DNA from 2 places in the Kitasatospora sp. NPDC048540 genome. Region 2 is predicted to be linked to the other one. Evidence: riboswitches for the same ligand, from Rfam matches in the RefSeq annotation. Region 2 holds a riboswitch; the other holds the start of a gene.
What was found. A riboswitch is a leader RNA that binds a small molecule or an ion and turns the genes downstream of it on or off. The one in region 2 is predicted to bind glycine.
Positions count from the first base shown of each region.

Region 1 (3,393 bases), on a different contig from region 2:
TCCAGACCTGGCCCTCGGCCAGCGCGCGCAGCAGCGCTTCGTAGGCCTCGTACCGCTCGGGCGCGACCTGGGCCAGGGCACGCTCGATCGCCCCCGGGTCACCACCGGGGCGCGCCTGGCCCCACTGGCCCGGCGCGCCGCCGCCTGCCGCTCCCGCGCTCACGCGCCCACCTCGCTCTCGCCCGTCCCGTCGCCTCCGCGGCCCCGCCGCGCGGACTGTCGGCAGCAACCCTATGGGGCAAGGCCGACAGCCGTCATACCGCCGTCCCCCTACTGGACGGTCACCGCCGGGGCGGGCCGCCCGCGGGGCCCGGTCCCGTCCCGCCCGTTCAGGCGCGGACGTAGAACGGCCGCACCTGGGTGACGAGCCAGTCGACCACCGGGTCGGCGGCCAGGTCCAGCAGCACCAGGTGGACGCCCCAGGCCGGGGCGGCGGTTCCGAGCGCCCGGCCGAGCGCCTCGCCCACCCGGGCCGGGTCGGCGGGCAGCGCGGGGTCGAGCTGGATGCCCAGGTAGAGCAGGGTGGCCTCACCCTCCACCTTGGCCAGCGCCCGACGGGCCGTCAACACCTCGGGCAGCATCGCGAGTTCGGATCCGGCGGCGGCCAGGAAGGCGTACGGCTCCTGGTGCGGCTCGGGCTCCTTGAGGGCGACCCTCGCCCCCTCGGGCACACCGCCGTCCGTCGGCCGATCGCCCTGCGGGCCGCGCCGCAGCTCGCCCACGCCCTCCGGCGGCACCGGGATGCCGACCGGCGCCTCGGGGTTGACCGCGATGCCGATGCCCAGCGGCAGGCCGCGGGCGAACTCCCACATCGGCGCGATCGCGAAGGCCATCCCGGGCGCCTGGCGCAGGAACTCCTCCTGGGAGGAGAAGACCGGCACGTACGGCGCGCCGGCCAGTTCGATGGTGGGCAGGTCCAGCGACTGGCCCTGCTGGTCGGCGCCGGCCGGCAGCGGGATCCACACCTGGCTGCGGGCCAGCACCTCGATCACCCGGGGCGTGGCGCCCGGGTCGCCCAGGGCCGCGGTGAGGACCTGTTCCAGCTCGTTGACCGGCCAGCTCCCGCCCTCGGGAGCCGCGCCCGGCTCCGTCCAAGGCCGTGCCTCGCCCGCCGGGTACCCCATCCGTCTCTGCCCCTTCCGCCCTGACCGGGCGAGCCCGCGCGCCGCGCGCCGTGCGCGGGCCGAAGAACCGTCCCGCAGAGCGTATCGCCCGGCCCCCCTCCCGCAGGGCCCCGCGGGCATGCCATGATGACCCCGATCGAACTTCATACTGGCCGCTCGAACCCGCGCGGGAGAGTCCGGAGTGCCACTACACGGCACGGGCCGGCGCCGAAGGAGCAAGTCCTCCCCGGAATCTCTCAGGCCACCCATACCGCGCGGGCGAGGCACATCTGGAAAGTGGACACGGCCGCGCCGTGCGCCCACCCACGGTGCAAGCCGCCATTCTTGTGTGCGGTGAAGCTCTCAGGTTGTGACGACAGACGGGGAGACTCCACCCCCGCATGCCCGCATCCAGGTGCGGGCGCGCTCCGTGAGTGTCCAGCCAAGGAGTCCCGCCGCCATGTCCCTCCGCCACACCGCGCTCGACGCGCTGCACCGCTCGCTCGGTGCCACCATGACCGACTTCGCCGGCTGGGACATGCCGCTGCGCTACGGCTCCGAGCGCGAGGAGCACCTCGCGGTCCGCACCAGGGCCGGCCTCTTCGACCTCTCCCACATGGGCGAGATCACCGTCAGCGGCCCGCAGGCGGGCGAACTGCTGGACCACGCGCTGGTCGGCTTCATCTCCGCGCTCGGCGTGCTGCGCGCCCGCTACACCATGATCTGCCGCGAGGACGGCGGCATCCTCGACGACCTGATCGTCTACCGCACCGGCGAGGCCGAGTACATGGTGGTCGCCAACGCCTCCAACGCCCAGGTGGTGCTGGACGCGCTGACCGAGCGGGCGGCCGGCTTCGACGCCGAGGTCCGCGACGACCGCGACGCCTACGCGCTGCTCGCCGTCCAGGGCCCGGAGGCCAACGGCATCCTGGCCTCGCTGACCGACGCCGACCTGCCGGGGCTGAAGTACTACGCGCTGCTGCCCGCCACCGTCGCCGGCCGCGAGGTGTGGCTGGCCCGCACCGGTTACACCGGCGAGGACGGCTTCGAGATCTTCTGCGCCCCCTCCGACGCCGAGCACCTGTGGCAGGAGCTCAGCAAGGCCGGCGCCGACAAGGGCCTGGCGGCCTGCGGCCTGTCCTGCCGCGACACCCTCCGGCTGGAGGCGGGCATGCCGCTGTACGGGCACGAGCTGTCCACCGACCTCACCCCGTTCGACGCCGGCCTCGGCCGGGTGGTGCGCTTCGACAAGACCACCAACGACGGCCGCTTCGTCGGCCGCGAGGCGCTGGAGCGGGCCGCCGCCGCGGCCGAGACCGCCCCGCCGCAGGTGCTGGTGGGCCTGGTCTCCGAGGGCAAGCGGGTGCCGCGCGCCGAGTACGCGGTGGTCTCCGCCGAGGGCGCCCCGATCGGTCGGATCACCTCCGGCGCCCCCTCCCCCACCCTGGGCAAGCCGATCGCCATCGCGTACGTGGACGCCGCGCACGCCGCCCCGGGCACCGCCGTCGCGGTCGACGTCCGCGGCAAGCACGAGCCGGTCGAGGTCGTCGCGCTGCCGTTCTACAAGCGCGCCCGCTGACCCGCACCAATCCGACAGGCCGGTCCGGTCGGCGGACGGCTTCGCCCTACCCTCTTGCGATCCTGGAGAATGACGTCATGAGCAACCCCACGCACCTGCAGTACACCAAGGAGCACGAGTGGCTGACCGCGGCCGACGCTGACGGCGTCTCGACCGTCGGCATCACCAAGCACGCGGCCGACGCGCTCGGCGACATCGTGTACGTCCAGCTCCCGGAGGTCGGCGACACCGTCACCGCCGGCGAGACCTGTGGTGAGCTCGAGTCCACCAAGTCGGTCAGCGACCTGTACTCGCCGGCCACCGGCGAGATCGTCGAGATCAACCAGGCCGTCATCGACGACCCGGCCCTGGTCAACGGCGAGCCCTTCGAGGGTGCCTGGCTGTTCAAGCTCAAGGTCGAGGCGACCGACGAGCTGCTGGACGCCGAGGCCTACACCGCGTTCACCAGCGGCGCCTGACCCACCGCGTGAAAGGGGGCCGGCCGCAGCGCGGCGGACGGCCCCTTCCCCTCAGGTAACCGCCCAGCCCCACGGGAAGACCCACTCATGACGGTTCTCAACCAGTCCCTGCACGCGCTCGACCCGGAGATCGCCGCCGCGGTCGACGCCGAGCTGCACCGCCAGCAGACCACCCTCGAAATGATCGCCTCCGAGAACTTCGCCCCGGTGGCGGTCATGGAGGCCCAGGGCTCGGTCCTGACCAACAAGTACG
Region 1 covers NZ_JBEZIR010000061.1:7-3,399, reverse strand. Annotated here, with positions in the region: gene AB0D08_RS23035 (enhanced serine sensitivity protein SseB C-terminal domain-containing protein) at 1-88, opposite strand, end outside; gene AB0D08_RS23030 (enhanced serine sensitivity protein SseB C-terminal domain-containing protein) at 330-1,124, opposite strand; glycine riboswitch at 1,282-1,387, shown strand; gene gcvT (glycine cleavage system aminomethyltransferase GcvT) at 1,564-2,682, shown strand; gene gcvH (glycine cleavage system protein GcvH) at 2,760-3,140, shown strand; partial or broken gene AB0D08_RS23015 (serine hydroxymethyltransferase) at 3,228-3,393, shown strand, end outside.
Region 1: it holds a riboswitch for glycine, as region 2 does, so the genes downstream of both, gcvT (glycine cleavage system aminomethyltransferase GcvT) here and gcvP (aminomethyl-transferring glycine dehydrogenase) in region 2, are expected to answer to the same signal.

Region 2 (3,393 bases):
GGCTCCGGCCGCAGGGACTCGGCGGGCCGCTGCACCGGACCGACCGGCGGCGGCACCGGAGGATTCGTGGCGGACGTGCTGTCGTGGATCTCCACCTGCTCGCGGCGGAGTTCCTCGCGGATCACCTCCTCCTCGGTGTACCGCTCCACCACCAGGCGGACCCGCTCGATCGGGGCCAGGTACTTGCGCACCACCGCCCGCTCCTCGCGCAGGGTCACCTCCTCCATGCCCTCGACGATCTCCTGCTCGGTCAGCGACGCGCGCTCCGCCTCGGTCACCGGCACCCGCTCGACCCGGACCCGCTCCCGGACCACCGGCACCTTGCGCTCCACCGGCTCGCTGGTCACGTACTTGCGCAGCCGCGCGGTCCCCAGCACGTGCCACTCGGTGGTGATGTCCAGCCGCTCCTCGCGGCAGGTGATCTCCACCGGCCCGCTCGGTGCGCTGGACGCCGGGCCCGAGGGCTGCTGCGCCGCGCCCGGCATCCTGGTGTCGCCCTGGGCGTCGTGGTGGTTGGACGGCTGCGGGGCGGCGGACTGCGGCGCGCCGTGCTGGGTGGTCGCCTGGTGGGCGGCCAGCGGGGAGCCGAGCTGCATGGTCGGGGGGTCCTCGGCGGGCGCCGCCTGCGGCGCCGCGGCCGGGGCGGGGGCCGGTGCCGCCACCGGGGCGGCGGCGTGCGGGGCGAACGGCGCCGCGTTGGTCGCACTCGGCTCGGGCGCGGTCATCGTCTGCGGCGAGGAGGAGACCTTGCCGAAGTCCCGGTCCTTGCTGCGGTCGGCCGCCACCGCGGCGGCGGCCGCGGCCGAACCGTTGGTCGCGGCGGGCGGCGGCGGGGTGCCGCCGCCGGCGTCCAGCCCGTAGTAGCGGTAGAGCTGCAACTCCTGGGCGGGCGAGAGGTGCTGGCCCACACCGAAGTCCGGGGACTCCTTGATCAGCGACTTGTCGTACGGGACCCGCAACTCGTCGCCGGCGAACTCGCTGGTGGTCAGCGGGACGAACGCGTCCCGGCCGAAGATCCCGGTCCGCACCGCAGCCCACTCGGGCTCCCCGGTCGCGTCGTCGAGATACACCTCGTCGACCGTACCGATCTTGTCACCGTTCCGGTCGACCGCCTTGTGTCCGATCAGGTCGCGCGGATCGATATCGGTCTGCACGCTGTCCTCCAGTCCGCCTGCTCCTGACTAGGCCGTCGAGGGGGCGGTCGGAGGAGCTGGCCGCCCGCCACTTCACACGAAAAGCCATCAATCGGACGTAGGCGACCCGGGCGCCGCCGTCCGGGGAACGGCGGCGCGGACCGGCCGCCCCTGGCCCGTGATCCGCGGGAATCTCGCTGGTACCCTGGGCGGCGACCGCCGAGCCCGCTCGGGAGAGTCCCTGGGCCCGCCGCAGCGGGCGGCCAGGGCGCCGAAGGAGCAACTCCTCCCCGGAATCTCTCAGGCACCCGTACCGTGTGGGACAGGTCACTCTGGAAAGCAGGGCAGGACCGCCGGCGCGGGAGCCGACGGCACCACCCTCACCGACGGTGCAAGCCGACGGGTGGCCCTCCGGGCCGCCCGTGCGGGCGAAGCTCTCAGGTCCCGATGACAGAGGGGGAGGCCTGTCGGGTTCGTGCGCTCAAGGTCCCCGCCGCCCAGCGGCGGTGCAGGCCGGTCGGCGCCCGCACCCCAGCCGGTCATCGACCAGGAGGCCTCGACCCCCATGAACGCCCAGCCGACCCACGGTCGCCGCAGCGACGCCACCCTCGCCGAACTCGAGCTGGCCAGCCCCTTCGAGACCCGCCACATCGGCCCCGACGCGGCCGCCCAGGAGAAGATGCTGGCCCACGTCGGCTACGCCTCCCTGGACGAGCTGTCCGACGCCGCCGTGCCCGACACCATCAAGAGCCTCACCGCGCTCGGCCTGCCGGCCGGCCGCAGCGAGGCCCAGGTGCTCGCCGAACTGCGCGAGCTGGCCGACCGCAACCAGGTCCTCACCTCGATGATCGGCCTCGGCTACTACGGCACCTTCACCCCGCCGGTGATCCTGCGCAACGTGCTGGAGAACCCGGCCTGGTACACCGCCTACACCCCGTACCAGCCGGAGATCTCCCAGGGCCGCCTGGAGGCGCTGCTCAACTTCCAGACCCTGGTCTCCGACCTGACCGGCCTGGACACCTCCGGCTCCTCGCTGCTCGACGAGGCCACCGCCGCCGCCGAGGCGATGGCGCTGGCCCGCCGGGTCACCAAGGTCAAGGGCGGTGTCTTCCTGATCGACGCCGACACCCTGCCGCAGACCGTCGCGGTGATCGAGACCCGCGCCGTGCCGACCGGCGTCGAGGTGGTCGTCGCCGACCTCTCCGACGGCATCCCGGCCGAGATCGCCGAGCGCGGCGTCTTCGGCGTGCTGCTCCAGTACCCCGGCGCCTCCGGCGCGGTCCGCGACCTCGCGCCGCTGATCGAGCAGGCGCACGGCCTCGGCGCGGTCGTCGCGGTCGCCGCCGACCTGCTGGCGCTCACCCTGCTGAAGTCGCCGGGCGAGCTCGGCGCCGACATCGCCTGCGGCACCTCGCAGCGCTTCGGCGTTCCGATGGGCTTCGGCGGCCCGCACGCCGGCTACCTGGCCGTGCGCGCCCAGTACGCCCGCAACCTGCCCGGCCGCCTGGTCGGCGTCTCGGTCGACAACGACGGCAACCGCGCCTACCGCCTCGCCCTGCAGACCCGCGAGCAGCACATCCGCCGCGAGAAGGCCACCAGCAACATCTGCACCGCCCAGGTGCTGCTCGCCGTGATGGCCTCCATGTACGCGGTCTACCACGGCCCCGACGGCCTGGCCGACATCGCCCGCCGCACCCACCGCTACGCCGCCGCCCTCGCCGAGGGCCTGACGGCCGGCGGCGTGGAGCTCGTCCACGGCGCGTTCTTCGACACCGTCACCGCCCGCGTCCCCGGCCGCGCCGCCGAGGTGGTCGCCGCCGCGGCCGAGGCCGGTGTCAACCTGTACCAGGCCGACGCCGACACTGTCTCGATCTCCTGCGACGAGACCACCACCCGCGAGCACCTGGCCGCCGTCTGGGCGTCCTTCGGCCTGAAGGACACCGCGGTCGCCGAGGCCGCCGACACGCTGCCCGCGGCCCTGCTGCGCGAGGACGAGTACCTCACCCACCCGGTCTTCCACAGCCACCGGTCCGAGACCGCCATGCTGCGCTACCTGCGCCGCCTGTCGGACCGCGACTACGCGCTGGACCGCGGCATGATCCCGCTGGGCTCCTGCACCATGAAGCTCAACGCGACCACCGAGATGGAGCCGGTGACCTGGCCCGAGTTCGGCCAGCTGCACCCCTTCGCCCCCGCCGAGCAGGTCCAGGGCTTCCTCAGCCTGATCCACGGCCTGGAGCAGCAGCTGGTCGAGGTGACC
Region 2 covers NZ_JBEZIR010000151.1:1,854-5,246, reverse strand. Annotated here, with positions in the region: gene AB0D08_RS35770 (YsnF/AvaK domain-containing protein) at 1-785, opposite strand, end outside; partial or broken gene AB0D08_RS35765 (PRC-barrel domain-containing protein) at 846-1,166, opposite strand; glycine riboswitch at 1,354-1,459, shown strand; gene gcvP (aminomethyl-transferring glycine dehydrogenase) at 1,699-3,393, shown strand, end outside.